Regions from separate parts of the Nocardia sp. CS682 genome, predicted to be linked through region 4. Evidence: riboswitches for the same ligand, from Rfam matches in the RefSeq annotation. Region 4 holds a riboswitch; each other region holds the start of a gene.
The links. Region 4 has a riboswitch for S-adenosylmethionine ahead of DMB37_RS32080 (amino acid ABC transporter permease). Riboswitches for the same ligand answer to the same signal wherever they lie in the genome.
Positions count from the first base shown of each region.

Region 1: linked by a shared signal. The riboswitch ahead of DMB37_RS26070 (bifunctional o-acetylhomoserine/o-acetylserine sulfhydrylase) and the one ahead of DMB37_RS32080 (amino acid ABC transporter permease) in region 4 are both predicted to bind S-adenosylmethionine.
Region 2: linked by a shared signal. The riboswitch ahead of DMB37_RS18735 (rhodanese-like domain-containing protein) and the one ahead of DMB37_RS32080 (amino acid ABC transporter permease) in region 4 are both predicted to bind S-adenosylmethionine.
Region 3: linked by a shared signal. The riboswitch ahead of DMB37_RS01935 (2OG-Fe(II) oxygenase) and the one ahead of DMB37_RS32080 (amino acid ABC transporter permease) in region 4 are both predicted to bind S-adenosylmethionine.

Region 1 is NZ_CP029710.1:5,809,409-5,817,324, forward strand. Features, by position in the region: gene DMB37_RS26055 (oxygenase MpaB family protein) at 1-374, opposite strand, end outside; gene DMB37_RS26060 (TetR/AcrR family transcriptional regulator) at 539-1,204, shown strand; gene DMB37_RS26065 (homoserine O-acetyltransferase) at 1,375-2,493, opposite strand; gene DMB37_RS26070 (bifunctional o-acetylhomoserine/o-acetylserine sulfhydrylase) at 2,532-3,869, opposite strand; SAM riboswitch class IV at 3,962-4,072, opposite strand; gene DMB37_RS26075 (TetR family transcriptional regulator) at 4,124-4,852, opposite strand; gene DMB37_RS26080 (MFS transporter) at 4,987-6,483, shown strand; gene DMB37_RS26085 (NADP-dependent isocitrate dehydrogenase) at 6,788-7,916, shown strand, end outside.
Region 2 is NZ_CP029710.1:4,154,847-4,162,762, forward strand. Features, by position in the region: gene DMB37_RS18720 (HAD-IIA family hydrolase) at 1-655, opposite strand, end outside; gene fgd (glucose-6-phosphate dehydrogenase (coenzyme-F420)) at 951-1,961, shown strand; gene DMB37_RS18730 (O-succinylhomoserine sulfhydrylase) at 2,018-3,232, opposite strand; gene DMB37_RS18735 (rhodanese-like domain-containing protein) at 3,306-3,722, opposite strand; SAM riboswitch class IV at 3,737-3,853, opposite strand; gene DMB37_RS18740 (hypothetical protein) at 3,917-4,363, opposite strand; gene DMB37_RS18745 (FAD-dependent oxidoreductase) at 4,712-6,103, shown strand; gene DMB37_RS18750 (amidohydrolase) at 6,164-7,036, shown strand; gene DMB37_RS18755 (DUF456 domain-containing protein) at 7,085-7,567, opposite strand; gene DMB37_RS18760 (CaiB/BaiF CoA-transferase family protein) at 7,869-7,916, shown strand, end outside.
Region 3 is NZ_CP029710.1:410,457-418,372, reverse strand. Features, by position in the region: gene DMB37_RS01955 (sugar porter family MFS transporter) at 1-436, opposite strand, end outside; gene DMB37_RS01950 (MFS transporter) at 581-1,327, opposite strand; gene DMB37_RS41160 (MFS transporter) at 1,225-1,989, opposite strand; gene DMB37_RS01940 (tRNA-dependent cyclodipeptide synthase) at 1,986-2,708, opposite strand; gene DMB37_RS01935 (2OG-Fe(II) oxygenase) at 2,708-3,514, opposite strand; SAM riboswitch class IV at 3,631-3,749, opposite strand; gene DMB37_RS01930 (hypothetical protein) at 3,859-4,461, opposite strand; gene mgrA (L-glyceraldehyde 3-phosphate reductase) at 4,532-5,575, opposite strand; gene DMB37_RS01920 (M64 family metallopeptidase) at 5,795-6,754, shown strand; gene DMB37_RS01915 (Xaa-Pro dipeptidyl-peptidase) at 6,871-7,916, shown strand, end outside.
Region 4 is NZ_CP029710.1:7,084,668-7,092,583, reverse strand. Features, by position in the region: gene DMB37_RS32100 (carotenoid biosynthesis protein) at 1-826, shown strand, start outside; gene DMB37_RS32095 (DUF3153 domain-containing protein) at 899-1,669, shown strand; gene DMB37_RS32090 (glycosyltransferase family 2 protein) at 1,702-2,838, shown strand; gene DMB37_RS32085 (hypothetical protein) at 2,835-3,539, opposite strand; SAM riboswitch class I at 3,783-3,877, shown strand; gene DMB37_RS32080 (amino acid ABC transporter permease) at 4,065-5,069, shown strand; gene DMB37_RS32075 (amino acid ABC transporter ATP-binding protein) at 5,066-5,833, shown strand; gene DMB37_RS32070 (ABC transporter substrate-binding protein) at 5,833-6,801, shown strand; gene DMB37_RS32065 (GNAT family N-acetyltransferase) at 6,806-7,333, shown strand; gene DMB37_RS32060 (LLM class flavin-dependent oxidoreductase) at 7,330-7,916, shown strand, end outside.

The DNA.
Region 1 (7,916 bases), 1.3 Mb from region 4:
CAGCCGGTGATGTGGATCCACAGCTGCGTCTCGGGGCTGTTCGCGCTGTAGCGGTTTCCGCTGATCGGTTCGATCCCGGTCATCGGCGCGTGGATCCGCATGAGGTGCTCGGCCGCCTGGATGGCGGTGCGTCCGTCGGCGATCGCGGCGATGAGGAAGTAGGAGAAGGTGTGGTCGAGGCGTTTGCGCGGGTCGCTGTAGATGCCGCGGGAGTCGGCGACGGCCGCGGTGAGGAATGGGTCGAAGTGTTCGAGCACGACGGCCCGCTGGAAGCCGATGACCGCGGTGGGTGCGGTCCAGACCTTCCAGCTGGGTGAACCGGGGCCGAAGAACCCGTAGTCGTCCCGGCGCAGGGTGGTCGGATCGAACTGCATCACGTGCTCCTTTGCGGTGATCGCCCCGGCACCGGGGGTGAATACAACGCAACCGTAGCAATTGTCCGCAATGAATACAACGGTTGCGTAGCATTTGTGCCCGACGGGATGCGGAATCGCGGCCGCGATGCTGTCAGGATGGAGCGCATGGAGGTGAAGCGGCAGTGACCACATCGCGCACCGCGGCGGACCGGCCGCGCCGGCGTTATGCGCCACGCCTGCCGCCGGAACAGCGCAGGGCTCAGCTGCTCGACGCCGCCTTCGCGGTGTTGAGCCGGGTGGAGCTGCACGAGCTGAGCATGGAGGCGGTCGCCCAGGAGGCAGGCGTCGGCAAGCCGGTGCTCTACACCGTGTTCAAGACCCGCGCCGAACTCGTTGCGGCGCTGCTGGAACGGGAGCGCGAGCGCGGCCTCGAACAGGTCGCCGCGACCCTGCCGAACGACCTGATGGGCGCCGACCCGGTGGTCGCGGCCTCGGCCACCGTCGAGGCGTTCGTCGGTGTGGCACTGGAGAATCCGACCCGCTGGCGACTGATCCTCGCCGGGCCGGGCAATGCCCCCGACGAATACCGTGAGGCACTGCGGCATTCCCGCGCGGGCATCTTCGATCAGGCCGAGGCGCTGGTGCGCGTCGGCACCGCACTCGAACCACGCTGGGCCGGAGTGGATTCCGCGCTGCTCACCAACTCGCTGCTGCAGGTCGCCGAGATGCTCGGCAGGCTGGCGGTCAGCGAACCCGACGAGTATCCCCGCGAACGCCTGCAGGGATTCGTGCACGCCATCGTCGGCCTACTGATGGGCGCGCCCTCATCGAAAGATGCTGACGCATAGAGCTTCCAGCGCGAGTCTGCGCGCGTGTTGTCGTTGGCGCGCCTGAAAGTCCCAGCGGTTCAAGCGAACCCGAGCCCGGCGCGTGCACCCGAACCTGGATCTGAGTGCGGCGCGTGAAGCCGAGTGACCGACTCGGGCGGCGCGGCGAAACGGCTGTGCGCGAGACGAATTCAGCTGGCAGGTTGACGACTCTGCTGCGCCAACCGCATCGTCTCGGTCAGCAACTTCGATACCGCCGCGGCCTCGGTGAGGAACCCGTCGTGCCCGTCGCGCGAGTGCACGACCTCGAGTCCATCGCAGCCGGGCAGCCCCTCGGCGAGCTCCTGCTGCGTGCGCAGCGGATACAGCCGGTCGGAGTCGACCCCGCCGACGACGCACGGCACCGGCGTCGCGGCCAGCGCCGCCGCTACCCCGCCGCGGCCGCGCCCGATGTCGTGCCGGTTCATCGCCTCGGTCAGCAGCACGTAGGTGGCGGGATCGAAGCGGCTACAGAGCTTGTCGGCCTGGTGGTCCAGGTAGCTCTGCACCGCGTACCGGCCGCCGCGCCACGGATCCTCGGCGCCCTGCGCGCTGTTCTCGAACCGGTGGTCCAGCTCGTCCTCGGTGCGATAGGTCAGATGCGCGATCCGCCGGGCGATGCCCATGCCGGTCATCGGCGCGCGGTCGGTGTCGTGGTAATCGCCGCCCTGCCAGTCCGGATCGGCCTTGATCGCGGCGATCTGGGTGGTCTGCGTGCCGATCTGGTCCGCGGTGGCGCGGGCGCCGACGGCCAGCACCAGTGCGGCGCCGACCCGATCCGGTGCGCCGACCATCCACTCCAGTACACGCATGCCGCCCATCGACCCGCCGACGACGGCGGCCAGCCGCGCGATGCCGAGCCGATCCAGCAGCGCCGCCTCGGCGGCCACCTGGTCCCGGATGGAGATCTCCGGAAACCTGGAGCCCCAAGGCTTTCCGTCGGGCGCCAGCGTCGAGGGCCCGGTGCTGCCCTTGCAGCCGCCGAGCACGTTCGTCGCGACGACACACCACTCGTCGGTGTCGAGCGGACAGCCGGGGCCGACCATCCCGTCCCACCAGCCGGGCAGCGGATGGATGTCGTCCGGGTGCCCGACCACGTGCGAGTCGCCGGTCAGCGCGTGCTCGACCAGCACCACGTTGTCCAGTGTGGGGGACAGCTCACCCCAGCGCTGCACGGCCAGATGCACCTGCGGAATGACCGCACCGCTCTCCAGCCGTACGTCGCCGATGGGGATGATGCCGAGCCGCCCGTCCGGGGGCGGCAGGGCCACCCCGGACGAACGGGCCACACTCGGTTCGGTACTCACCTTCACGTCGCCGCCGCCGCGAAACCGGCGCGCAGATCGGTCAGGATGTCGTCGATCCCTTCGATCCCCACCGCCAAGCGGACCAGGCCCGGAGTGACCCCGGCGAGCAGTTGCTCTTCGGGCGTCAGCTGCGAATGTGTGGTCGACGCGGGGTGAATCACGAGGGAGCGCACATCTCCGATGTTAGCCACATGGCTGTGCAGGACTAATCCGTCCACGAACTTCTTGCCCGCATCGACACCGCCGCGCAGTTCGAAGGCGACGATCGCACCGGGGCCCTTCGGCGCCAGCTGCTTACCGCGTTCGTACCAGGGCGAGGAGGGCAGACCGGCGTAGATGACCTTCTCGACGTCCGGATGGGTGCTCAGGAATTCGGCCACCGCCTTGGCATTGGCGACGTGCCGCTCGATGCGCAGGCTCAGCGTCTCGATGCCCTGGCTGATCAGGAACGCGTTGAACGGCGAGACCGCCGAGCCGAGGTCGCGCAGCAGTTGCACGCGCGCCTTGAGCGCGAACGCGGGCGCGCCGAGATCGGCGAACACCGCACCGTGGTAGCTGGGGTCCGGGGTGGTGAAGCCGGGGAAGCGCGGCTGACCCTGCGCGTCGGTCACCGTCCAGTCGAAGGTGCCGCCGTCGACGATCACACCCGCCACCGCGGCGCCGTGCCCGCCGAGGTATTTGGTCGCCGAGTGCACGACGATGTCGGCCCCGTGTGTCAGCGGCTGGATCAGGTAGGGGGTGGCCACCGTGTTGTCGACGATCAGTGGCAGCCCGGCCTGGTGCGCGACGGCGGCGATACCGGGAATGTCGAAGACGGCGCTGCTCGGGTTGGCGATGGTCTCGCCGTAGAACGCCTTGGTGTTCGGCCGGATCGCCGCGCGCCACTGGTCCAGGTCGTCGGGGTCCTCGACGAAGGACACCTCGATGCCGAGCTTGGGCAGCGAGTAGTGGAAGAGGTTGTAGGTGCCGCCGTAGAGGTGCGGGCTGGACACGATGTGGTCGCCGGCCGAGGCCAGGTTCAGGATGGCGAACGTCTCCGCGGCCTGTCCGGAGGCCAGCAGCAGTGCGGCGACACCGCCCTCGAGCGCGGCGACGCGCTGCTCCACCACGTCCTGGGTGGGGTTCATGATCCGGGTGTAGATGTTGCCCGGCTCGGCGAGGCCGAACAGCGCGGCGGCGTGCTCGGTATCGCGGAAGGCGTAGGAGGTGGTCTGGTAGATGGGCAGGGCCCTGGCACCGGTGGTGCTGTCGGGGGCCTGTCCCGCGTGCACCTGTTTGGTCTCGAAAGACCACTGCGCGGTCGGGTCGAGGTCGGCCGCGGGCACGGTGGAATCACTCATGAGCTTTGCTCCAAAGAAAAGGTTGTTCGCCAGAACTAACGGGTTATCGGGGCAACGGCGAAGTACAACAACACATTTCGGGAACCTCCTGGAAAGCGCGCTTGCTCTCGACCTTCGAGAGCCCGGTCATCACCCGGAGCACCCCACCGCTGCTGGAGGGTTGCCGTCCAGCGAGCCGGGGCTTCGCGCTGGCACTCATGACCTGACGGCATCATAACCGGCGCTCGATCGGCGACCGAAATCCGGCGCCGAACTCAGCGGGTCGCGCCGGGCCGCGCGCCGCCGCACACGCGCGTGAACTCGTCGAAGGCGGTGGTGAAGGAGTCGCGGCCGGCCGCGGCGGCGGCCTGCGGATTGTCGTAGTCGAACATGCTCTCGCCGCACTCCATCGCGAGATGGCCGATGAGCTGCCAGGCGCCGAGGATCAGCCGCACCGGCAGCGCGTCGGGGGTGCTGTCGAGTCGTTCGGCGACCACCGCGGCGATCGCGACGTTCTTGCTGTCGGCGTACTCGAGGCTGCGCGCGCTGACCGACGGGCTGCCGCGCATGATCCGCTGCATCTGCTGGAACTGCCGGAACGAGACCGGTCCCTCGGCGGACTCGTTCGCGGCGTGGTCGATCACCCGTAGGAATGCCTCCCGGATCGACTCCAGTTCGTTGCCGGTGACGGGAAGTGTGCGCAGGGTCTCCGCGACCGTCTCACCGAAGTCCTGGAACGGACCGAGGACGATGTCCTCTTTGCTGTCGAAGTATCGGTTGATCGTGCGCGGCGAGACGTCGGCGGCGTTGGCGATCTGCTCGACCGTCGTCGCGTCGAATCCCTGTGCGTCGCACAGGTTCAGTGCGACCTCAATGATGCGCAACCTGGTCTTCTGCTTCTTGCGCTCCCGGAGACCGGGATGGGCGTTCGGCCCTGCGGTCGAGGGGGCAGCCGGGGGCTCCGCTGCGGTACTCGCGCTCGTCGGCGTCGGTGACTCGAGCATGTTCACACCCTATCGCAACCTAGTGTTTTCGTGTCTTTAACCGTCAAATGTCGGACTGCGACATTTTTCGCTTGACGCCAAATGTCGTCGGATGCCAGGATAGCCACACAGTTTCTAAGGATGAGGAGACCACGGTGACCGAGACTGCGAAAGCGGTAGAAGTACCGGACAAACAAGGGGGTTCCGCCCGCTGGTTCGCTCTCGCGGCAATCGCGTTGGCCCAGCTCATGGTGGTTCTCGACGCCACCATCGTGACCATCTCGCTGCCGTTCGCGCAGCACGATCTCGGCATCAGCGACGGCAACAAGCAGTGGATGCTGACCGCTTACACGCTGATCTTCGGCGGCCTGCTGCTGCTCGGCGGCCGGCTCGCCGACTACCTGGGGCGACGCCGGATCTTCATCATCGGTCTGGTCGGTTTCGCCGCCGCGTCGGCACTTGCCGGTCTGGCGCAGAACGGCGCCGAGATGTTCGCCGGGCGCGCACTACAGGGTGCGTTCGCGGCCTTGCTCGCGCCCGCCGCGTTGTCGTTGCTGTCGGTGACCTTCACCGAACCCGGTGAGCGCGCAACGGCATTCGGCGTGTTCGCGGGTATCTCCGCGGGTGGCGCCGCGCTCGGCCTGATCGCGGGCGGCGCGCTCACCGAGTACGCCTCCTGGCGCTGGTGCCTGCTGGTGAACACCCCGATCGCGCTGCTCGCCCTGCTCGGCGCGCTGGCGTGGGTGGTCAAGGATGTGCCGACGCCGCGCACCGGCGGCTACGACGTGCCCGGCGCGGTCACCGTGACGCTCGGTCTGATCGCGATCGTGTACGGCTTCAGCCGCGCCGCCGACGACGGCTGGCTGGCGGGCAGCACCCTCGGCCTGCTCGTCGCCGGGACCGCGCTGCTGATCGCCTTCGTGGTGATCGAACGGCGCTCGGCCAATCCGCTGCTACCGCTGCATATTCCGGGTGAGATCAACCGGGGTGGCGCGTTCCTCGCCGCGCTGCTCGTACCGATCGCCATGTTCGCGATGTTCCTGTTCCTCAGCTACTACTTCCAGATCACGCTGGGTTACTCGTCGCTGAAGGCGGGCTTCGCCTTCCTGCCCTTCCCGGCAGGCATCGCGATCTCCGCGGGTATCACCAGCGCGCTGCTGCCCAAGATCGGCCCGCGGCCGCTGATGGTGGCCGGTGCGGTGCTCGGCGTGCTCGGTCTGGTGTGGCTGGCTCAGCTGGACTTCGGCGACGGCTTCGCGACGAGCGTGCTGCCCGCCCAGGTGCTGATCGCACTCGGCATGGGCCCGCTGTTCGTCGGCATGCAGACGGTCGCGCTGCATCAGGTGGAGGAAGAGGACTCGGGCGTGGCCAGTGCGCTGCTGAACGCGGCGCAGCAGGTCGGTGGCGCGGTCGGCACGGCGCTGCTGACCACCATCTCGGTGCAGACGGCCAAGACCTACGCCGAGAATCACCCGACGATCGACAACCTGGTCGCCCGCGCCTCGATCCACAGCTACGACGTGGCGTTCTATGTCGGTGCGGGCTTCTTCCTCGCCGCCGTGCCGGTTATCGCGCTGATGATCCGGGACCGGCCGGAGAACCTGATCGAAGGTTCTGAGGAGGGTGCACGCCCGGTGCACGTCGGCGTCTGATCGACGCGACCACCCCGCGGTCCGCGTGTCGCCTGCCCGGCGGTGCGCGGACCGTGTGCATCCGGCGCGGCGACCTGCGAATTGCGCAATGACCTACCTGTCAGTAAGTTCGTGGGGTTTCTCACTCGGGGGGCTGCCCGCACACCGCGATCATCGGCAGCAGTACGCTTGTCTTGTTTGCACCACACGTCTCGCGGACAACGCGGGGCATATACGTTGTCTGTTGGAACAGCTGGGGTCCGCTCACAAGCGTGTTCACCTGGCCGTGCAATGAGGGCACCATCCTAGGAGGACACGAAGATCCATGTCCAAAATCAAGGTTGAAGGTACCGTCGTCGAACTCGACGGCGACGAGATGACCCGGATCATCTGGCAGTTCATCAAGGACAAGCTGATCCATCCGTATCTCGATGTGAATCTCGAGTACTACGACTTGGGCATCGAGTACCGGGACAAGACAGACGACCAGGTCACTGTCGACGCGGCCGAGGCGATCAAGCGCCACGGGGTCGGCGTCAAGTGCGCGACCATCACCCCGGACGAGGCCCGCGTCAAGGAATTCGGCCTGAAGAAGATGTGGCGGTCGCCCAACGGCACCATCCGCAACATCCTCGGCGGCACCATCTTCCGCGCGCCGATCATCATCTCCAACGTGCCGCGCCTGGTCCCCGGATGGACCAAGCCGATCATCATCGGCAGGCACGCGTTCGGCGACCAGTACCGCGCCACCGATTTCAAGGTGTACCAAGCGGGCACGGTCACCCTGACCTTCACGCCGGAGGACGGCAGCGAGCCGATCCAGCACGAGGTCGTGAAGATGCCCGAGGACGGCGGCGTCGTCATGGGCATGTACAACTTCAAGAACTCGATCATCGATTTCGCGCGGGCCTCGTTCAACTACGGCCTGCAGCAGAACTATCCGGTGTACCTCTCGACGAAGAACACCATCCTCAAGGCCTACGACGGCATGTTCAAGGACACGTTCCAGGACGTGTTCGATGCCGAGTTCAAGACCCAGTTCGACGCGGCGGGCCTGACCTACGAGCACCGCCTCATCGACGACATGGTCGCCTCCTCCATGAAGTGGGAGGGCGGTTACGTCTGGGCCTGTAAGAACTACGACGGTGACGTGCAGTCCGACACCGTGGCGCAGGGCTTCGGCTCGCTCGGCCTGATGACCTCGGTGCTGCTGACCCCGGACGGCAAGACCTGTGAGGCGGAGGCCGCGCACGGCACCGTCACCCGGCACTACCGTCAGCACCAGCAGGGCAAGCCGACCTCGACCAACCCGATCGCGTCGATCTTCGCCTGGACGCGCGGGCTCGAGCACCGCGGCAAGCTGGACAACACCCCCGAGGTGATCGGCTTCGCGCAGACCCTCGAGGATGTCGTCATCAAGACCGTCGAAGGCGGCCAGATGACCAAGGACCTGG
Region 2 (7,916 bases), 2.9 Mb from region 4:
TACCGGTGGTGACCAGGATGGTGCGCATGCCCGCCTCCAACCCGGAGATGACGTCGGTGTCCATCCGGTCGCCGATCATCACCGTGGACTGCGAGTGCGCGCCGATCCGGCGCAGCGCCGAGCGCATCATCAGCGGGTTGGGCTTGCCGATGTAGTACGGGTCGCGGCCGGTGGCGCGGGTGATCAGCGCGGCCACCGAACCGGTCGCGGGCAGCGAGCCGTCGCGCGACGGGCCGGTCGGGTCGGGGTTGGTGGCGATGAAACTCGCGCCGCGCTCGATCAGCCGGATCGCGGTGGTGATCGCCTCGAAGGAGTAGTTGCGGGTCTCGCCGAGCACCACGTAGTCGGGGTTGCTGTCGGTGAGCACGTAGCCGATTTCGTGCAACGCGGTGGTGAGACCGGACTCGCCGACCACGTAGGCGGTGCCGTTGGGTCGCTGCTCGTCCAGGAAGGTGGCGGTGGCCAGCGCGGAGGTCCAGATCGCCGTCTCGGGGATGTCGAGGCCGGTGTGGCGCAGCCTGGCCTGCAGGTCGCGCGGGGTGCGGATCGAGTTGTTGGTCAGCACCAGGAACGGGGTCTCGTTGGCGCGCAGCTCGGCGAGGAACTCGTCGGCGCCGGGCACCAGTTGGTCCTCGTGCACCAGCACACCGTCCATGTCGGTCAGATAGGACAGGATCGGTTCGTCAGTCACCAGACAATTGTCCGCTATCAGAGAGGTTCCGGGGGGAGGTCCGTGTCGATGCGACCCTTCGCACACTGGCGGGCGCCGACCACGGGCCGGAAACGGCTATGTGCGCGCGTCGGACCGGGCGCATACGATCGCCGAAGGCGGGAAGGTCCGTAACCTCGTTGCGGTTGCAGCGAGACATGACCGCAGCGTGTCGGCGGTCGACAAGGGTGCGGGAATGCCCGCACCGCAGGTGTGCAGCGAAGCGACAGGAGTGGCGCACATGGGTGAGCTCAAGCTCGGATACAAGGCCTCGGCCGAACAGTTCGGGCCGCGGGAACTAGTGGAGATCGCGGTGCTGGCCGAGGAACACGGCCTCGACAGTGCCACGGTGAGCGACCATTTCCAGCCGTGGCGGCACAAGGGCGGGCACGCGCCGTTCTCGCTGGCCTGGATGGCCGCGGTCGGCGAGCGCACCGAGCGGATCCAGCTCGGCACCTCGGTGCTCACCCCCACCTTCCGGTACAACCCGGCCGTGATCGCACAGGCCTTCGCCACCATGGGTTGTCTGTATCCCGACCGGATCATGCTCGGTGTCGGCACCGGCGAGGCGCTCAACGAGATCGCCACCGGGTACAAGGGTGACTGGCCGGAGTTCAAGGAGCGTTTCGCACGGCTGCGCGAGGCGGTCGAGCTCATGCGCGCGCTGTGGACGGGCGACCGCGTGGACTTCGCGGGCGAGTACTACAACACCGTCGGCGCGTCGATCTACGACGTGCCCAAGGGCGGCATCCCGATCTACGTGGCGGCGGGCGGACCGCTGGTCGCGCGTTATGCGGGCCGCGCGGGTGACGGTTTCATCTGCACCTCCGGCAAGGGCATGGAGCTCTACACCGAGAAGCTGATGCCCGCGGTCGCCGAGGGCGCCGCCAAGGCGGGCCGCACCGTCGAGGACATCGACCGGATGATCGAGATCAAGATCTCCTACGACACCGATCCCGAACTGGCACTGGAGAACACCCGCTTCTGGGCCCCGCTGAGCCTGACGCCGGAGCAGAAGCACAGCATCACCGACCCGATCGAGATGGAGGCCGCCGCCGACGCCCTCCCGATCGAGCAGATCGCCAAGCGCTGGATCGTCGCCAGCGACCCCGACCAGGCCGTCGACCTCATCAAGCCCTACCTCGACGCCGGCCTGAACCACCTGGTGTTCCACGCCCCCGGCCACGACCAGCGCCGCTTCCTCGACCTCTTCCAGCGCGACCTGGCCCCTCGCCTGCGCGCCCTGGCCTGATCGACAGCGAAGGCTCCACCCGTCGCAGCGGCGGGTGGAGCCTTCGTCGTTCGTTGCTAGCCGAGGGCGTGGTCGAGGTCGGCGAGGAGGTCTTCGACGTCCTCCAGGCCGACGGAGATGCGGACCACGCCGTCGGAGAGGCCGATGGTGGCCCGGCCTTCGGGGCCCATGGCGCGGTGGGTTGTGGTGGCGGGGTGGGTGATCAGGGATTTGGCATCGCCGAGGTTGTTGGAGATGTCCACAATGCGCAGGCGGTTGAGCACTTCGAAGGCGCGCTTCTTGGCCTCGTGGGCGGGCGCGTTCAGCTCGAAGGTGACCACGGTGCCGCCCGCACTCATCTGGCCGGTGGCCAGGTCGTGCTGCGGATGTGACTCCAGGAAGGGGTATTTCACCCAGCTGACGGCCTTGTTGGTCTCCAGGAAGCGGGCGATGCGCAGGGCCGACTCGGTCGAGTGGCGCACGCGCAGCGGCATCGTCTCCAAACCCTTGAGCAGCGTCCACGCGTTGAACGGGCTCAGCGCCGGACCGGTATGGCGCATCAGCGTTTTCACCGGACCCTCGATGTAGTCCTTGGCGCCGAGGATGGCGCCGCCGAGCACCCGGCCTTGACCGTCGATGTGCTTGGTGCCCGAGTAGACGACGACATCGGCACCCAGTTCGAAACCGCGCTGCAGCAGCGGGGTGGCGAAGACGTTGTCCAGCACCACCTTCGCGCCCGCGGCGTGCGCGAGCTCGGTGACCCGGCGCACGTCTACCAGGGTCTGCATCGGGTTGGCCGGTGTCTCGAAGAACACCGCCTGGGTGGGCACCGACAGCGCCTGCTCCCACTGGTCCAGATCCTCGCCGTCGACGAAGACGGTCTCCACGCCCCAGCGCGGCAGGATCTCGTTGCACACCACGAAGCAGGACCCGAACAGGCTGCGTGCGGCCACCAGCCGATCACCGGCGCCGAGCAGCGCGCCCAAAGCGGTGAATACCGCCGACATTCCGCTCGCGGTCGCGAAACACGCTTCGGCGCCGTCGAGCAGCCGCATCCGCTCCTCGAACATGGCGACCGTCGGATTGCCGTAGCGGGAGTAGACGAAATGCTCGACGTCACCGGTGAACGCGGCCTCGGCGGCCTCCGCGCTCTCGTAGACGAAACCGGAGGTCAGGTACAGCGCCTCGGAGGTTTCCTCGAAACCGGAGCGCCGCAAACCCCCGCGCACACCGAGCGTCGCGGGACCGACCCCTTCGGGAAGCGGCTTGTGGAAAGCACCACCTGTGATCACGACTGCCTCCCTACGACCCACTGCCCCCTGACGACACCGCTGCGCGACCACGCGTCGAGCGAACAGCAGCTACTCATGACTGCCGCCACGGCAAGCCGAGGGCGCGCCAGCCGCTGCCGCCCCGATGTCCGTTCGCGTCGACCGGGCCTTCGAAACCCTCGAGCACGTTGTAGGAGGTGCCGAAACCGGCCTGCGTCGCGGCGATGGCCGCGCCGATGGAGCGCTGCCCGGAGCGACAGAGGAAGATCACCGGCGCCGCCCGGTCGTGCCCGTCCAGCGCCTTGACCAGCTGCTCGGTGAACTCGCCGTTGCGCGTCCCGGTCGAGTCGACCCACTCGATCAGTACCGTCGGGCGCTCGATCGAACTGGTGTCGGGCACGCCGACGAACTTCCATTCGGCCTCGGTGCGCACGTCGACCAGGACGGCTTCGGGGTTGTCTCGCAACAGTTCCCAGGCCTGCTGGGGAGTGATGTCACCGGCATAACTCATCTGGACCCTCCTAGAATCCGCACTTGCCGCGCTCGGGTTTGACGCGCGGCCAGGTCGTCACCCGGAGCACCCCACCGCGGAGGAGGGTTGCCGACCAGTATTGCCGGGGCTTGACACTGGTTCTCATGACCTTCTGCTGAGATTGCCTCGACAGGGGTCACCCTGTCAAACGGCTGCTCACGGTATGAGAATGCTCAATTACAGACCAGCCATTTGTCGCCGGATCGGGTCAGATTCCAGGTCGAGGTGGCCTCGTCGCCGTCGACCTTGGTGGTGACCGTCGCCATCGCGCGATCGCCGTCCACCTTCGGATCGACGAGTTTCGTGATTTCCACGGTCTTTCCGCCGCCGGAGCGCCCGGCCAGCGGGGAGCGTTTCGGGTCGAAGCCCGGGCAGCCCGTGCCTGGTGGGGGCACCAGATCGGTGCTGTTGGAGCCCTCGACGAAGCCGCGCACCGCGGCGGCGATCCGGTCGGATTCTGTGACATTTTTCTCAGCGGGCGACAGCACCCCGCCGATCACGATCCCGGCGAGCACGAGCACCGCGATGACGGCGGCCGCGATGAACGGTGCGACGGAACGCTTGTCGGTCTGATCGACCTTGATGACTTCGTCCTCCGCAGGCTGCTGCTCTTTGCTCATACGAGCATGATCCCTGGTCGGCGGGCCTATCCGGCGCTCACCCCCACCGCGCGCAGCCAGGCCTTGCGAAGCCCGCCGCATTGCAGGGGAATCAGCGCCGCGAGATCGGGTAAGCCGGACAGAACGGATCGCGCGGCATCCGTTCAGTTCACGCACCGGCGGCGGCCGCCTTCGCCACCACCGATAGAATCGCGAGACTGCGGCCTGCTGTCATAGCCGCGACCGGAATGGCCACGAGCCGACAACTCCGGTGTCCGCATCGTCAGGTGCAACCAGCCAGCGCGTAACTTAGCCTAGGCTAAGGAAGACGCCGTATTTGTTTCTCAACCAAAAGGGTGCGCGTAAAAGATGACCGAACAGAGTGCAGCGACTCGCCCGCTCCGCATCGCCATCGTTGGCGCCGGACCCGCGGGGATCTACGCCGCCGACGCCCTGATGAAGTCCGATGCCGAGGTCAGCATCGACCTGTTCGAGCGCATGCCCGCGCCGTTCGGGCTCATCCGCTACGGCGTCGCGCCGGACCACCCGCGCATCAAGGGCATCATCACCGCCCTGCACAAGGTCCTCGACAAGCCGCAGGTGCGCCTGCTCGGCAACATCGACTACGGCACCGACATCACCCTCGACGACCTGCGCACGTTCTACGACGCGGTCATCTTCTCCACCGGCGCCAACGCCGACCGCGCGCTCGGCATCCCCGGCATCGGGCTGGACGGCTCCTACGGTGCGGCGGACTTCGTGTCCTGGTACGACGGGCACCCGGACGTGCCGCGCACCTGGCCGCTGGACGCGGAGAAGGTCGCCGTGCTCGGCGTCGGCAATGTCGCGCTCGACGTGGCCCGGGTGCTGGCCAAGACCGGCGACGAGCTGCTGCCGACCGAGATCCCGCCGAACGTCTACGCGGGCCTCAAGGCCAACAAGGCGCTCGAGGTGCACGTGTTCGGCCGCCGTGGCCCGGCGCAGGCCAAGTTCACCCCGCTGGAACTGCGCGAACTGGATCATTCGCCGACCATCGAGGTCATCGTCGACCCCGAGGACATCGACTACGACGAGGGCTCCGAGGCCGCGCGCAGGCACTCCAAGCAGGTCGACATGATCGCGAACACGCTCGAGCAGTGGGCCATTCGCGACGTCGGCAACCGGCCGCACAAGCTGTTCCTGCACTTCTTCGAGTCGCCGGCCGAGATCCTCGGCGACGAGGAGGGCAAGGTCGTCGGCCTGCGCACCGAGCGCACCCAGCTCGACGGCACCGGCAACGTCAAGGGCACCGGCGTGTTCAAGGAATGGGACGTGCAGGCGGTCTACCGGGCCGTCGGTTACCTGTCGCAGAACCTGACCAACCTGCCGTTCGACGACCAGGCGGGCACCGTGCCCAACGAGGCGGGCCGGGTGATCGCCGACGAGAACGCCGACGGCGCCGACCGCTACGTCCCGGCCACCTACGTCACCGGCTGGATCAAGCGCGGCCCGGTCGGCCTCATCGGCCACACCAAGGGCGACGCCAACGAGACCGTGGCCTGCCTGCTCGACGACAGCGCGAACTTCACCCCGGCCGAGCGGCCGGAGCTGGACGCGGTCACCGAGTTCCTGGAGGGCAAGGGCATTCCGTTCACCACCTGGCAGGGCTGGTACCGCCTGGACGCGCACGAGCGCTCGCTCGGCGAGCCCGAGGGTCGCGAGCGCGTCAAGGTGGTCGAGCGGGAAGACATGCTGCGCGCCAGCGAGCCGCACAAGGTCTGACCCGACGCGCTTGTTGGGTCCGTAACAGCGGAACGACGCGTCCTGAGGCATTCTGTACAGGTGTTCGATGCCCATTTCCACATCTTCGATCCGCGGTTCCCGCGGTTCGAGAACGAGGGCTACCTGCCCGGCCACTTCACCATCGCCGACTATCGAAAGCGCATGTCGCGCTTCGACGTCGGCGGCGGTGCCGTGGTCAGCGGGTCGTTCCAGGGCACCGATCAGACGTATCTGAAGGCAGCCCTCGCCGAGCTGGGCGAGGGCTGGGTCGGCGTCACCCGCCTCGATCTGGACGCCACCGACGACGAGATCCTCGAGCTGGACCGCATCGGCGTGCGCGGGCTGCGGTTCAACCTCAAACGCGCCGCCGCCGACATCACCGGCATGACCTTGCAGGCGCTACGCGCGCACGAGCTGGTCGGCTGGCACGTCGAGGTCTACATCGACGGTCAGATGCTCGCCTCGTTGCAGCCGGTCATCTCCAAGCTGCCGGTCTTCGCCATCGACCATCTCGGCATGTCCGAGGAGGGCCTGCCGTTCCTGCTCGATCTGGTCGATCGCGGCGCCAGGGTCAAGGCGACCGGTTTCGGCCGTGTCTCGATGAACGTCGCCGACACGCTGCGCCGCATCCACGCGGTCAATCCCGAGGCGCTGATGTTCGGCACCGACCTGCCGGGTACCCGCGCGGGACGCCCCTTCCGCGACTCCGACGTCGACCTCATCTGCGATGTGGTCGGCACCGACATGTTCGCCGTCCTGGAGGACAACGCCCGCGCCTTCTATCGGCTGCCCGCCCGGGTCCGCGCTCTGCCCGCCGACCCGGCGCCCACGCTGCCGCTGTACACCGCCGAACAACCCACGTTGCCGATCCGCCGCGACAGTCTCCCCAAACCCGAAGCGGTGGACACCATTCCGTTGCCCATCATCGAGTAGCGCTGGTAGACAACACGACTCGATGCAGGAAGACCTGCTCGGGGTGAACTAGGTGGCGATCGCGCCGACCACCCAGATGCCGGTGGCGAGCAGGGCACCCAGGAGTTCGATGAGCATGGACAGGCCGACGCCCTTGAGCGCGTGCACCGTTGCCTGCCAGGCTTGCTGCCCGACGCGCAGGCGGTGCAGCTCGGAGAGGTAGACGCCGAGCACGAAGCCGACGAACAAGCCGACCACCGGGATCACGAAGAAGCCGATGATGCCGAGGACCGCGCCGAGCACCAGGGAGCGGTTGGCCACGCCCGCGTCCTTCATCTTCCGGCCCGGCCAGGTGTACTTGATGACGCCGGACAGGACGAGCAGAGCCGCGCTGACGGCGAAGACAGTCCAGGCCGTCGCGCCGCCGGTCACGAAGGCCCACACCGCGATCGCGCCGAAGATCAGAATGACGCCGGGCAGGATCGGGATGATGATGCCCAACAGACCGACGAGAACGACCAGGCCGACGATGACCTCACCCGCAGCACTCATGATCGTGCCTCGCTGGGCTCCCGCATGACTCCACCTCACCGCGCAGGCTCGCCGGACGCTCCCGCGAATAGTGCGCTGCTGGGATTGTGTCGTACCGGGTGAGCCGGTGCACGGCGGACGCCGCGTGGACATCGTAAGTGGACCGGCATTCCCGGACCGCGCCTCGACCGTGCGGGGCCGGACGGGAGGGCGTCCGGCGCAGGCGCAGCGTTATTGTCATACTGTCAATACACCCTCCGGGCCCCTTCCGGAGGAGCGCCGGGACGCCGTGCGCTGGATCAACGACGAACCGAGGTAGGGCGTGAGCACTCCATCCACCGCCGTCAAGGGCCCGCTCGCGGGCATCAGG
Region 3 (7,916 bases), 2.2 Mb from region 4:
ACCGGCAGATAGTCATCATCCACGCGTCTACCGCCAGCGCACAGGCCACGACCCCCACGGCGAACACGCAGGCGATGATGAAGATGGTTTTCCGTCGGCCCAGCGACTTGGACAGGGACCCGCCGATGAGGGCGCCGACGACGGCACCGGCGAGAATGGCGGCGGTGAGAATCTCCTGCTGGGTGTGGTCGATACCCCACTGCGCGGACATTTTGGGCAGCGCGCCGGAGATGATCCCGGTGTCGTAGCCGTAGAGCATGCCGCCGAGGGCGGCGAACAGCGCCACGATCAGAACATTACGATTGGCGTTCTGTTTTTCGTCCCGCGTCGCTTTCTCGGGCGCGGAAATAACCATCTCGTAGCCATCGAGGTTGCGGCGGCGCAGGCGAGGAATGAAATTCCTGCGTCTGCTTATTGTCGAACGCTCGCTGGGCATACGCCCCAGTCGACCGTGCGCGGTCGACCGGCGCAAACTTAGCGGTCTTATTTGTGAACAGAATTACTTTCACGTTTGGCGTATTGCGTAGTTTCGGAGTATTGCGGCAGTTCTCGCACGTCGGCGAGAACTGCCGCATCGAAACTACGTGGCCGCCTCGACGGGCACCGGCTGGTCGGCCGCCACCGTCTTCTCGGCCCGCCCGGCAGTGAGGACCACCACCAGGACCGCGGCGATCAGGCTGGTTATCGCGATGATCGAAGCCACCCGTCCCGTCGCGTCGCCGGTCGAGACACCGATCTGCCCGAAGACGACGGTCGCCACCGCCGCCCCGATAGCCCCGCCGAGGTTGTGGAACGTCCACGAAGCACCGACAGCGAAACCGGATCGATTCGGCGGCACCGTCGAAATGGCCAGCACGGTCGCGGGTCCCAGCACCAAGGCCCACCCCGCGCCGAATAGCACCAGAGCGACGAACAGGACCGCCAGTAGATTGCCGAAGGCGGACCAGGCGATGCCCGCTCCCGCGAAGGTCAACAACCCGAACCCCCACGGCAGCAACGAATGTGCGCCGAACCGATCAACGAACCGCCCCGCGACCGGCGAGGCGAGCGCGAGCGTGCCACTGACGAGCAGCAGCACGAACCCCGCTTGGCGCACGTCGAAGTCGCGTCCCTGGGTGAGATACGTCGGAATCACCAGCAGCGCAGCGGCATAGAACAGCCCGAGCGAGAAATCCGAGACGATCGCGGCGACGAATCTCCGATTGCCGAACAGTGCCGGGTCGATCAACGGATTCGCCGCCCGCCGCTCCGCGACGATCCCCACCGCGACCGAGACCACCAGGACAACCGCAGCGATGAGGACCCAGGGGGAAAGCCATCCCCGCAGGTCACCCAGGACGAAGATGCCGACGGCCGACACGACGGCGAATGCGACAACGACCTGTCCGGCCCAGTCCGTACCGCCGGTGGTGTCCGGCGGTACCCGGGGACGGCGAAGGCAATTGCGACCAGGGCCGCGAGGCCGAGCGGAATGTTGATCCAGAAGATCGACTGCCAGCCCAGACTGGGCACCAGCAGACCGCCGAGCACCGGACCGATGGCCAACCCCAGGCCGTTCACCGAGTACAGCCAGCCGATGGCCTTGCCTCGATCCCCCGGCGGAAAAAGCGATTCCACCAGCGTCGAGGTACTGGTGTAGAGCACGGCACACGCCGCACCCTGCACGAAGCGCGCGACGAGCAGGATGCCGATCGACGAGGCAGCCGCCGCCCCCGCCGACGCGACCACGAACAGGGCGAGCCCGAACAGCAACACCTTTCGGCGTCCGAGGTGATCGGCGACGCGCCCCGCCGTGACCATGAACATGGACAGCGCCATCAGGAAAACACCGAGGGTCAGTTCGGTATTCGACGTACCGGCCTGCAAGTCGGCCCCGATGGCGGGCAGCGCGGTGGTGACGATGGTGAGGTCGATGCACCCGAGGAACGACGCCACCGCCAGCCCGCCGAACCCGATGACCCGCCGCTTGGCCGGGATCTCGAGCGTCACAGCTGTGCCTCCGCCGCGGCGTTCAGCGCCGACTTGCGCTTCTTGAATCGCAAAGGGAGCCAGGCGACGCGATCCGGATGCTCGGGTTCGACGAACAGTTCCCGCGTGCGCCCCATCGCGGCGGAGATGCGCTGCGGGTAGATGACGAAGTCGAAACCCTCGTGCGCCCACAGCGGCATGATGATCGGGCATTCCTCCAAAAGATATGCGCGGCAGGAGGTCCGGACCGCGTCCTGGTCGACGTCGGGTTCGCGCGCCAGCCGCCGCTCGATGAATCGGTCGATGGTGCTGTCGATGGCATGCCGATACGGCTCGTCGGTCTCGTAGGCGTGCTCGATGGCGTCGTAGAGATCGCCGTACCGGGGATGGGACAGCGCGAAGTCCCAGCGCAGAATGTTTGTCGGGCAGTCGATCTGGTCCAGATAGCTTTGGTTACGGGCGATCCATTGGTCGCCGGCGATGCGCGCACGAGCGTGCCGGTCTCTATCGGTGCCGCCGCTGAGGTTGTGCCGCTGCAAGGTGTCCGCGACGGCGATCGCGCAGCGCCCGAAGTTCGAGCGATTGATCAAATCGATGGTCGCGGCGAGCTTTTCACCCTCGTGATAGTCCGCGCCGACGCTGACCAGCAGAACGGTGGAGCGGCCGTCTGTGGTGATGCCGTCCGAGCGTAGGTCGTAGGCGGCCTTGTGCGACGCCGAGAGCAGCGTAGTCGTGGTCATCAGCTCCACACCTTCAGCGACGCGGCGGGATCGGTGACTCCGATGAAGAGGCCGATGGTGATGCGGGGGCGGTCCTGGGAAGGCGCGACCGCGTGCACCCGGCGCGGATCGATGAAGATCGCATCGCCCACGCGCGGCGTGATGACCAGCGCCGGATCGCCGACCGCGGCACGGTCGATGCCGTATACGCGGTCGCCGGATCGGTCGCGATACTCGCGCTCATCGGGATAGTCGTCCCAGATCTGTAATTCGCCGCCCCGCTCCGGCACGTCCAAATAGACATTCACCGACAGTTGCCGAGTGATCCGAATATCGAAGTCCGACGGCAGGTTGCGGCCCACATTGTCGGTGTGCGGCTCCAGATCCACCCCCGCCAGCTGGTAGCGCGCAACACCGGCGAAGAAGGCCTGCCCATTGCGCCGCAGCAAACTCGCGCCGGCCGGCCAGATCTCGTCGAGCAGTAGCCGCAGGTCGTCCGCGGGATACGAATACGGCGAGGCGATATCGCGCAGCCGATCGATATTGTCGCGCGCCTCGTCGAAGTACCGTCCGCGCCCGGCGTCGGTGCTCGTCTCCGAGAACGCGTGCCCGATCCGCCGGAACTGCGGGTCGGTGGCGAGCGGGCCGTGGTCCTGCCTGCCGACGAAGGCCTTACGCAGGTGGTCGAGCGCGTCCGGCCGGACGAAGCCGGCGAGCCGCACCGCGTGCACGTCGCCGTTCAGCAGTGCGGTCAGTGATTCGTGGTCGAATCCCTGCCTGGTGGTGTCCAGCACGCGGTCTCCGAGAGTTGGCGTGGCCGTGGTCATGTCGTTCCCCTCTGGTTGTCGCTCGATGGACCGGGCACAGGCCCGGGCAGGAGAAGGGAGGGCGTTTCGGACATGAGTCGACCCCCGTCTCTCGAGGGGCTCCAACACACCGACGGAGCCCGCGCTTGCCCGGACCGCATTACGCGGCTCGGCCTGGTCTTGACCCGGGGCACCCCGCCGCGGTTGGAGGGTTGCCGGCCAGCTAGCCGGGGACTTGACGCTGGCACTCTTGACCTGAGGTAAGCGTGCCGCCCGTCAGAAGCGTTGTCACGCTTTAGAATCGCGCTGAGTTATGAATCCGGATGGAAGGAATTCAACCCGGCGGTGCGGGACGTCGCACCAGGTCAACCCCCTAGCAGGCCGAGGCCGCGCAGTTCGAGTGCGGCCAGTCGGCGCACTGTGTCGTCGTCGCCGCGCCGCCAGGCGTCGACCACATCCGGGTCGATCCGGTTCAGTTTGCGCAGCGGCTGATTGGCGAGGGCGCGCAGGGCGAGCAGATCGCGTCCGCCGGGGACGGCGCGCAGGCGGGCTGCTGTTGCGGCCCTGCGCATCCAGCGCACCCGCAACGGAAGCCAGAGGAACAGCACCAGCCCGAGCGGGACGATCAGTAATCCGATGGCGAGGGCCATGGCGAGATCGTTGACCAGGGCCTGCTGGTCGCTGCCTGCCTCCGCCATCGACCGCGCCGCCGCGGCCGCGCGCTCGAACGGGGAGGTGAGATCGTCGCCCACCATCGGTACCCGGCCGACCTTGCGGCCGATGTCACCGAGGCTGTCGGCCATGCCGCCGCCCGCACCTTCCAGCTTCTGGCCGGGCACGCCGAGCTTCTGCACCAGGTCGTGCACCCACAGCGCAGCCATGACCGAGGCGTATACCCAGGCCACTACCAGCAGATCCGTGACCAATTGACGGGCGGCGACGGGAGCCCGATCGGCATAAATCCTCACCCGCTCGGAATTCCCCGGCGGGTCGATCGAAAACAGCACGTTCCCCCGCTCGAGGGCGCGGCAATACCGTTCAGAGAGTCCCTCGGCGCGCCGATCGCCACAGATCGACTTCGCCGTCATCATCGAGCAGCGCGTCGATTTCGGCGAGCTCGTCGGCGCTGAATTCGAGATTGTCGAGGGCGGCGACGTTCTGCTCGAGCTGATCGGTGGTGGACGCACCGATCACCAGTGAGGTGACCCGGTCGTCGCGCAGCGCCCAGGACAGCGCCAGTTGCGCCAGCGTCTGCCCGCGCCGGTCGGCGACCGCGGCGAGCTTGCGCAACCGATCGATCATCGCCGGGGTGAGTAATTCGTTCTGAAACGACTTACCTTGGGCAGCACGAGATTCCGGTGGAATGCCGTCGAGGTACTTCGAGGTGAGCAGCCCCTGTGCGAGCGCGGTGAAGCCGATGACGCCGAACCCTTCCGTACCGGCCGCGTCGAGCAGACCCTCGGTCTCTATCCACCGGTTGAGCATCGAGTACGACGGCTGATGGATAAGCAGGGGAGTGCCGAGTTCCCGCAGCATGGTGGCGATGGTGACCGAATCCTGTGCGGTATACGAAGAAATTCCTACGTAGAGCGCTTTCCCCTGACGGACAGCGGTATTCAGCGCCGCCGCGGTCTCCGCCAGCGGAGTCGTCGGGTCGAACCGGTGCGAATAGAAGATGTCGACATAGTCGAGCCCGAGCCGGGTCAGCGACTGATCGAGTGAGGCGAGCAGATACTTGCGCGACCCGCCGCCCTGCCCGTACGGACCGGGCCACATATCCCAGCCCGCTTTGCTGGAGATGACGAGTTCGTCGCGGTACGGTGCGAGATCCTCGCGCAGAATGCGTCCGGCGTTGATCTCCGCCGCGCCGTACGGTGGCCCGTAATTGTTCGCCAGGTCGAAATGCGTGATGCCCAGATCGAAGGCGCGCAATGCGATTTCGCGCTGGGCGAGGTAGGGGCGGTCGTCCCCGAAGTTGTGCCAGAAGCCGAGCGAGAGCAGTGGCAGATCCAGGCCCGAGCGTCCTGACCGGCGATAACGCATCGCGCCGTCGTACCTGGCCGGTTCGGGAACATATGCCATCGAGATCTCCTCATCAGCTGCACGGACGGTCCCATACTGCCTGACCGGTGTGCGGTGCCGACCCGAGCCCGGCGGATCGGCAATCCGCGAATCCATTCCCCAGTTATTCCTCAGTCGAGTTGCCGGACCAAATGTGGTTCCTTGATGAGGAATTCGACAGACCGAAGCGCGGCCCGCGCCGTCCGGGTCGAAATCGCGAACCACTCGAGGAGCTTTGCCATGCCCTTGTTACGACGCATGTTCGCAATCATGCTCGGCGCGTTGATCATCGTCGCGATGTCGGTCGCGACCGGATCGGCCGCCCCCACCGAAGAACGAGAAGTGTTCTCCCCGGACGGCACCATCGCTCGCGTGGTCCTGCCGGTCCGCCCGGAAGCCCCGGCGCCGCGCTCGGCGGTGCAGGCCGACGTGGTGACGATCCAGCAGACCGGGCCGTCCAGTCAGCGGTTCGATCTGGTGTTCGTCGGCGACGGGTACACCTCGAGCCAGCTGGACATCTACAAGCAGCACGCCGTCAACCGGTGGAACGAGATCGCCCAGGTCGAACCGTTCAAGAGCTACAAGAACTCGTTCAACGTCTGGGCGGTCAACGTGGTGTCTCAGCAGTCCGGCGTCGACAACGATCCACGCGGCACCATGCGGAACACCGCCCTGGACATGACGTTCTGGTGCGGCGGCACCGAGCGGCTGCTGTGTGTGAACGAGACCAAGGCCTTGCAGTACGCCCGGTTGGCGCCCGAGGTCGACCAGGTGGTCGCGCTGGCCAACACCACCAAGTACGGCGGGGCAGGCGGCAAGGTGGCGACGTCGTCCGGCGGCAACGCGCAGTCGGGGCAGATCGTGGTGCACGAGCTCGGGCACTCGGTGGCCGGGCTGGCCGACGAGTACGACTACCCGAACGACCGCTACACCGGGCGCGAGCCGCGCGAGGTGAACGCCTCCACCTACACCAGCGCGCAGATGCAGCAGAACAAGGCCAAGTGGTACGAGTACCTCGGCAAGCAGTCGCCGGACGGTGGCGTGGTCGGCACCTACGAGGGCGCGGTCTACCACAAGCGCGGGGTGTACCGGCCGACGCAGAACTCGTTGATGCGCTCGCTCGGTCGTGAATTCAACCTGATCGGGCTGGACGCGATGAAGGCCGCGATCGAGCGGAAGGCCCCGCCGACCCAGCACTGATTCATCACCGGATGCCCGGCCGCCCCGGCCGGGCACCCGAGGTAATTCCCCTGAGCCAGCAGGTATTTCGAGTCTCGCACGGGAGCACCTCGTGATGAGTTGTGAAGGAGAACGCAATGGCATCCAGACAACATCAGCACCGACGTGACCGGGGCGGGCCGCGCACCCGCGTGGTCGCGGCCCTCGGGTGGACCGTGCTGACCCTGCGACGGTTACCGCGGCTGGCCCTGTTGGTCGTGGCCGCGGCACTGCTCCTGTCCGGCGCGCCCGCGCTGGCCGAACCGACGAACGGCCCGGATGTCAGCGGCGGCGAGGCGCAGCCGACGTTCGACCCGAAGGCGCCGGTCCGGCAGGACCTGTGGGTGCGTGCCCCCGTGGACAGCGACCGGGACGGCAAGGACGACGAGGTGCACGTCCAGGTCGTCCGTCCGGCCGGCGCCACCGGCAAGCTGCCGGTGGTGTACCAGGCGAGCCCGTACTTCTCCGGTGGTAACGACGTCGCCAACCACAATGTCGATGTCGAGCTCTACGTGCCGGACGGCGCGGACGCGCGGCGCATGGCTCCTGCGCCCGGCGAGTTGCGCGCGCGGGTGGCCGAGGACCTGCGGGTGGCGGGCATCACCGTCGCCAACGGCCAGATCACCTGGCAGTACGAGGAATTCTTCCTGGCTCGCGGCTACGCGGTGATGTACGGCGAGTCGCTCGGCACCGGCACCTCCACCGGCTGCCCGACCTCGGGCGCGCGCAACGAGACCATCGGCGCGCGGGCCCCGATCGACTGGCTCAACGGCCGGGCGAAGGCGCGCGACGCGCAAGGTAAAGCCGTAGTGGCCAATTGGGCCAGCGGCAAGGTCGGCATGATGGGTGTGTCCTACAACGGGACACTGCCCAACGCCGTCGCCGCCACCGGCGTGCCCGGGTTGGAAGCGATCGTGCCCATCGCCGCGATCAGCAACTGGTACGACTACTATCGCGCGGCGGGCGCGGTGGTCGCTCCCGGCACCTACCAGGGCGAGGACGCCGACGTGCTGGCCAAGTACGTCTACACCAGGGCCGATCGGAAGATCTGCACACCGGTGATCGACAAGCTCGAAAAGGACCAGGACCGGGTCACCGGTGATTACATCGGCTTCTGGAACGAGCGCAACTACCTCAACGATGT
Region 4 (7,916 bases):
CGGCACACCTGTGACGGTGCGCGGGCTCGTGCCCGCGGTGCTCGCGGGGGTGCTGATCCTGGTGCAGATCGCCTATCCGCTGACGTCCGGCGACGGACGGGATCGGGTGACGGTCGTGGTCGTGCTGCTGTCGGCGGGCACGGCATTGGCGCACGCGACGGCGACGCGCGGAATTCGGTATGCGGCAGGGTTTCTGGTGATCGTCTCCGGGCTCGGGCTGGCCGCCGAGATCATCGGTACCGCAACAGGTTTGCCGTTCGGGTGTTACGAGTACGCGGTGGATCGACTTGGGCCCGCGCTCGGTGGCGTGCCGCTGGTGGTGCCGCTGGCCTGGACCGGTGGGCTGTACCCGATCTGGGTGGTCGCCGGGCTGCTCTCGCGCGGCGCGGTGGCCCGGGTCGGCCTGCTGGCGGTGGGGGCGGTCGGCTGGGATCTGTTCCTCGACCCGCAGATGGTCGCCGACGGGCAGTGGACGTGGTGTGACCAGAGCTCCGGACTGCCCGGTATCGCCGAAATTCCGTATACCAACTACCTGGGCTGGTTCACGGTGGCGCTCCTCATGGGTGGGTTGCTGACCGTGTGGGAGCGCGCGGCGCCGGGGCCGGTAGGTATGTCGGAGCCGGCGGCGGGGCTGGACACCGTTGCCCGGTTCGCGGTGCCGGTGGCCGTATTCCTGTGGACGTGGCTCGGGTCCGTCCTCGCGCACGCGGTGTTCCTCGGGCTGCCGTTCTCGGCCGGTTACGGCGGGATCGGACTGGCCGCTCTCGGCCTGCCACTGCTGCGTCACCTCGGCTTTTTCTGCCCGCGGCCCGATCCGCCGGACTAGCCGAAGCACATCGCGGCGCCCGTTCCGCCCGTCGCGTGGGCATCTGGACGGATGGCCTGGCACGATGTCTGCGTGCAGCCGAGTCCCGTCACCACGATCCCCGATGCCCCGGTACTACCGTCGCCGCGGACGCCCCGCCCTGGAGCGCGTGTCGCCGCGGCCGTTCTGCTCGCGGCGTTGCTGGTCCCCGTGCTCGCGGGTTGCCTGCGGGTGCAGGTGTCGATGGGTGTTTCGTCCAACGACCGGGTGTCCGGGCGGATCGTCGCCGCGGTCGTGCCCGTCGAACCCAATGACAAGGGCCCGCAGCTGAAGGCGCCCGACTCGCTCGCCGCGAAGGTGCGGGTCGAGCCCTACACCCAGGACGGGTACGTCGGCAGCCAGGTGTTCTTCGAAGACATGTCGTTCGGCGAGGTCGGCCAGCTCGGTCAGCTGTCCGAGCAGACCCAGGGCATGTTCCAACTGCAGTTCCAGCGCAACGGCGACCTGGTCAGCCTCACCGGCCGGGTCGACCTGAAATCCGTGCCGCCGCACGGCTCCGACGTCCAGTTCACCGTCGCGTTCCCGGCCCGTGTCGCCAAGACCAACGGCAACCGCGAGGGCGACAACATCGTCTCCTGGAAACTGCCCGCCGGCGACGTCTCCCCGTTGCGCGCCGAGGTCAGCTACGCCGACCCCAACACCCGCTCGTTCGCGGGCTGGGCTGGCATCGTCGGCGGCATCACCCTGGCCGTCGCCGCCGTCATCGCCGCCATGGCCTACATGGATCGCAACCCGCCCGCGCCGGGCGCCCCCACTGGCCTCTCCTGGAGTCGCTGGTGGAAAACGGTCAAGCAGGGCCGCTGAGCGAGGGCCGACTCGCGTTGCGCAGGAGCCCGATCAGCGGATGGTCCGGGCTGACCTGGGCCGGCGCCGGGATTTCGGTGGTCGGCGCTGGAATCGCGCTGTACAACCGGATTACGGTGCGGCAATTGGTCGCGAGCCCGATCGAGGTGGTCGAGCCGGTGACCGTGTGCGTGCCCGCTCGGAACGAGGCGGCGCGACTGCCGGGATTGATCGCCGATCTGCGGGCGCAGCGCGGGGTGACCCGCATGAGTGTGGTGATTCTCGATGACGCGTCGGATGACGACACCTTTGCGGTGGCGGTCGACGCGGCGGCCGGAGATCCGCGAATCACGGTGCTGCGAAACGAGACCGCGCCCGCGCCCGGCTGGACCGGTAAGGCTGCCGCGTGTGTGCGACTGGCCGATTCGGTGGTGACTCCGGTGCTGGTTTTCGTGGACGCGGATGTGCGGATGGCACCCGGCGCGATCGCGGCGGCGGTCGGCGAGTTGCGCAGGCGGCGGGTCGCATTGGTTTCACCGTGGCCGAGGCAACGGGCGCAATCGCCGGTCGAGGCACTGGTGCAGCCGCTGCTGTGCTGGTCGTGGGCCGCGACACTGCCGATCGCGGTGGCCGATCGGAGCCTGCGACCGTCCACTTCGGTTGCCTGCGGGCAGTTCCTGGCGTTCGATACCGCCGCCTACCGCGCCATCGGCGGGCATGCCTCGGTCGCCGCCAGCGCGACCGAGGATCTCGACATCGCCCGAACACTGCGCCGCGCAGGGCAACCCACTGTGCTCGTCGCCGCAGGACGCCTGGCGAGCACCCGGATGTACGAGGGCGCAGCCGAACTCGACGCGGGCTACACCCGCTGGCTGTGGTCGGCATACGGCGGCACCGTCGCGGGTGGCGCGACCGTGGGGACCCTTGCCGCCCTGGCCTATTGGCTGCCGCCGTTGGCCGCACTCGGTGGCCATGGCGCTCTCCGCCGGGTCGGTCTCTTCGGCTATGTGGCCGCGGTCACCGGTAGGCTGCTGGCTCGCTCCACCGAGACCGGCGGTCCACTCGCCCGCACCGATGTCCTTGCGGCCCTTGCTCACCCGTTCTCGGTGGGCGCATACCTCGTGCTGTGGGCACGCTCCCATCGCGCTCGACGACGGGGCACGTTGCGCTGGAAAGGTCGCGCGGTCTAGGGGACCTCGGTGATCCCCACCGTCGGCAGGAAGAAGCACGATTTGCCGCCGTTTTCGACCGTGCCGAAGACCGCAGCCAGCACGGTGCCTTGACCGGTGTCGACCGGTACCGCGCGGACTCCGCCCATCGGCAAGGCGGCGAAGAAGAAGTCCTGGATGGCGCGTTCGGCCATCGGACGCAGGGCGGCCGGGACTTCGGCGGGGATCATCGCGCGGAACACCGTGGACAACGGGCCCATCGATGCCATGCCGCCGCGACCGCTGGTCAGGTTCAGCCAGGCGACCTGCATGCCGGTGGTGTCCGGCCCGTCCTGGCCGAGGCCGTAGGGCACGAAGGTGAACATCGTCTGGCCCGCCTTGACGGCGGCCAGGTCCAGGCCGGGGATGGCGATCGTGGTCTTGGGCCACGGGCCGGGCACGGCGGCGGCCACCGCCGGGGCGAGGCCGAGGGAGGTGCCGTTGAGGCAGTACGCGGACGCGGTCGGGTAGAGGAACGGCTGCATGCCTGCGGCGCGCAAGCCGTCGACCGCGGTGTTGTAGACGCCGAACAGCTCGCTGAGCGTGCTGGTGCCGGTCTGGGCGGGACGGTCGGCCGCGGCAGGCGGCGCCGGAGCGGCACCTGCCGTCGGTGCGGCGAGCGCCAGCGCGACCGAGCAGCTCGCGACGGCGGACAGTATGGTCGAACGGCGCGGTACAGCCACGGAGACCTCCCTCATCATCGACGCAATCGAAGGCTGACGGTACTCCGCAAACGCTGTGAACAGGCGATATAGGCGACGGCAAGCCATCGGCGTGTCCCTGCGCCCACACCGCGGCGGCACCCCCGATATCCGGCCCGCGGCGAGGTTTACGCTCACGGTGATTAGTTCCCTTGTCCCAGGGTTCGCCTGCTGGGCATGATAATTCGGCCCGACCCTGACATCAGCCGGTGTCCGGATCGGCGACAACCATCCAGAGCGACCGAGAGACCTGGCTCGTCGACGTCGCAGCAACCCCCCGGTTCACCGGGTGCGGGTGCTTCCGCCGGGACCGATGGAGGAACCGAAGTGACCATTTCCGCTGCCCCGGGCACCCGCTGGGGCCGTCGCCACATCGATCAGTGCAAGGTGACCTCCGCGAGCTGTCGGGGCTGACCCGCAGCCAGTCTGTGCACCCGTCGCTGGCCGGGTGATGTGACCGCGGCCCGATGTGGTGCGGTCTCGTTCGTTCTTCCGAAGGACCTCGACATGAGTGCGTCCGCCACCGCCGTGCCCGGCGACACCGACGCCGGCGACGATCCGGTTGCCACTACGACTCACCTGCCCGATACCGAGGATGCCGCACCCACCGTGGCCAAGACACGGCACCCGTGGCGGTGGGTGGTCAGTGCGATCGCGCTCATCCTGCTCGCACAGTTCATCCACGGCTTGGTCACCAATCCCGGCTGGGATTGGCCGACCTTCGCGCAGTACATCACGGCGAAGTCGGTGCTCGCCGCACTGAAGGTGACCTTGGAACTCACCGCGTGGGGTACCGCTCTCGGCTTCCTGCTCGGCACCGCGCTGGCCATCGCGCGACTGTCCAGCAACCCGGTGCTGCGGGTGATCTCCTGGTGCTACATCTGGGCGTTCCGCTCGATTCCACTCATCGTGCAACTGCTGTTCTGGTTCAACATCGCCTACCTGTACAACACGTTGTCGGTCGGCATCCCGTTCGGACCCGCGTTCTTCACCTTCGAGGTGAACGGCGTGATCAGCGGATTCACCGCGGCGGTGATCGGACTCGCGCTGCATCAGGCGGCGTATTCGGCCGAGATCATCCGGGCGGGCATCATCTCCGTCGATGCCGGACAGCTGGAAGCCGCTGCCGCGCTGGGCATTCCACGGGTGCGCCAGTTCCGCACCATCGTGGTTCCGCAGGCCATGCGGTCGATCCTGCCCAATGCCACCAATGAGGTGATCAGCCTGTTCAAAGGCACCTCGATCGTGTCGGTGATGGCGATCGCGGAGCTGTTCTACCAGGTCCAGGTCATCTACGGACGCAACGGGCGGGTGGTGCCGCTGCTGCTGGTGGCTACCGCCTGGTACATCGTCCTCACCACCATTCTCTCGGTGGCGCAGTACTACATCGAACGGCACTACGCCAAGGGCACTCAGCGCACGCCACCGCCGTCACCGGTCCACCGGGCCTGGCAGAAGCTGCGCGAGGTCGCCGAATCCGGCGCCACCGCACCGCGCGGAGCGACCCGATGACCGCCGCGCCCGCCGTCGAGGTCCGCGGCGTCCGCAAATCCTATGGCGCGCAGGAGGTCCTGCGCGGGGTCGATCTGACGGTGCGCTCCGGCGAAGTGGTGACGGTGATCGGCCCGTCCGGCTCCGGCAAGTCCACCTTGCTGCGCGTGCTCAACCACCTGGAGGCCCTGGACGCGGGCACCGTGCGCATCGACGGTGAGCTGATCGGATATCGGCTGCGCCGCAACACCTTGCGCGCGCTGCCCGACCGCGAGGTGCGCAAGCAGCGCTCCCGCATCGGGTTCGTGTTCCAGAACTTCAATCTCTTCCCGCATCTGACGGTGCTCGACAATGTCACGCTCGCACCGCTTTCCGCGCAACGCCGCGACCGCAAGGAGGTCGAGGCCGAGGCGCGGGTGTTGCTGGAACGAGTGGGCATCGGCGAGCTGGCCGACGCCTACCCGCGCAGGCTGTCCGGTGGGCAGCAGCAGCGGGTGGCGATCGCGCGGGCACTTGCCTTGCGCCCCAGGGTGATCCTGTTCGACGAACCGACCTCCGCGCTGGACCCCGAACTGGTGGGCGAGGTACTCGACGTGATCCGCGATCTCGCGCACGGCGGCACCGCACTGGTGATCGTCACCCACGAGATCGGCTTCGCCCGGGAGATCGCCGACACCGTCGTGTTTCTCGACGCAGGCGCGATCGTCGAGCAGGGGACGCCCGATGCGGTCCTCGACAATCCGCGCCACCCGCGCACCCGCGCCTTCCTTTCCCGAGTCCGCTGATGAACAGGTTTCCGATGAAGCTCTCCGCCCTGGCCACCGCCGCCGCGACCGCGGTCGTACTGCTGGCCACCGGCTGCACCGATCCCGACGCGGAATCCGCGCCCACTGGTGCAATCACTTTCGACCTCTCCGCCGCGCAGGCCGGCCGTGTCCGCGCCGCGAAGGTGGACAGCATCGCCGCCGAAGTGCCGCAAGCCATTCGCGACCGCGGCACCCTGGTGGTGACCGGCTCGTCCGGTACCGCGCCGCCGCTGCGTTTCTACGCCGACGACGACAAGACCGTAGTCGGCTCGGAGGTCGACTTCGCGTCGCTGGTGGCCGACATTCTCGGCCTGAAACTGGATGTGCGGGTGGCGGATTGGGCGCAGAACTTCGTGCGCATCGACTCCGGTGAGGTCGACGCCTTCATCTCCAACGTGACGGTGACCGAGGAGCGCAAGGAGAAGTACGACTTCGCCACCTACCGCAACGACACCGTCGCGCTGGAGGTGCCGAAACAGAGCACCCTCGAGTTCAAGGACCGTACGAGCCTGGCGGGCAAGCGAATCGGCGTCGGCAGCGGCACCAATCAGGAACAGCTGCTGGTGAAGTGGAACGAGCAGAACCGCGCGCAGGGTCTGGCGCCCATCGACATCGCCTACTTCCAGCAGACCAGCGACTACTACCTGGCGCTCGCCTCGCAGCGGCTGGACGGCTTCATCGGCCCCAACCCGACCGCGATCTACCACACGGCCACCGCGAAGCAGACCAAGATCCTCGGCACCTTCTCCGGCGCGGGCGACGCGCTGCAGGGCGAGATCGCGGTGCTCACCAAGAAGAACAGCGGGCTGGTCACCGCCGTCCAGAAAGCACTGAACCACGCCATCGAGCACGGCACCTACCAGCAGGTGATCGATCGGTGGGGTCTGCAGAGCGAGCAGGTCACCGAGTCGCGGATCAACCCGCCCGGCCTACCGAAGCAGCGGTGACCCGGTGACGCAACAGCTTTCGGCACAGGACCTGCGGGTGCACCGGGTCGCCCAGGACGACCCGCTGGCCGCGCCGCTGCTCGCCGAGCTCGCCGTCGAGTACAGCAGCCGCTACGGCCGCAGCCCCGGTGAGATGCACGCGTCGCTGCGCGACTATCCGGCCACCGAGTTCGCGCCGCCGCACGGCGCGTTGCTGGTCGTCACCCGCGACAGCGAGCCGGTGGCGGGCGGGGCCTTCCAGCGCTACGACGCGGAAACCGCTGAGCTCAAACGGATCTGGACGGCTCGCGAACACCGCAGGCAGGGGCTCGGGTTGTTCGTGCTCGCTCAGCTCGAGGCCGAGATCGAGCGGCGCGGCTACCGGCGTATCTATCTGACCACCGGTCCGCGGCAACCGGAGGCCGTCGGCCTCTATCTGGCCGCCGGATACACCGCGCTCTACGACCCGGCCGTGCCCGCCGAGGAGCTCGGCAAGCACCCGTTCGAGAAGCGACTGCCCGCGGTCACCGACGCACTGGGAGCATCCGCATGAAGTTTCTCCTGTTCACCTTGGTCACCCGGGTGCCCGACCCCACGACCGGTCGGCTGCCTGGCACCAGGGAGCGCCTGCGCGACGTCGTCGCACAGGCCAGGCTGGCCGAGGATCTCGGCTACGACGGCTTCGCCGTCGGCGAGCGGCACGAGGATCCGTTCCTGTCCTCGGCTCCCCCGGTGATCCTCAGCCACATCGCCGCGGTCACCTCCCGCATCACGCTGTTCACCGCCGTCACCACGCTCAGCCTGCTGGATCCGGTGCGGGCCTTCGAGGACTACTCGACGCTGGACAATCTGTCCGGCGGCCGCCTCGAGTTGATCATCGGCAAGGGCAACGGGACCGCGCAGGCCGAGCTGTTCCACGTCACCACCGACGATCAGTGGGACCGTAATCACGAAGGCTACGACCTGTTTCGGGCGCTGTGGCGCAGCGAGAGCGTCACCTGGTCCGGCCGGTTCCGGCCTGCGCTGACGAACGCCAAGGCGCTGCCGCGGCCGTGGCAGCCCGAGATCCGGATCTGGCACGGCAGCGCGACCAGCCGCGACTCGGTGGAACTGGCCGCGCGCCACGGTGATCCGCT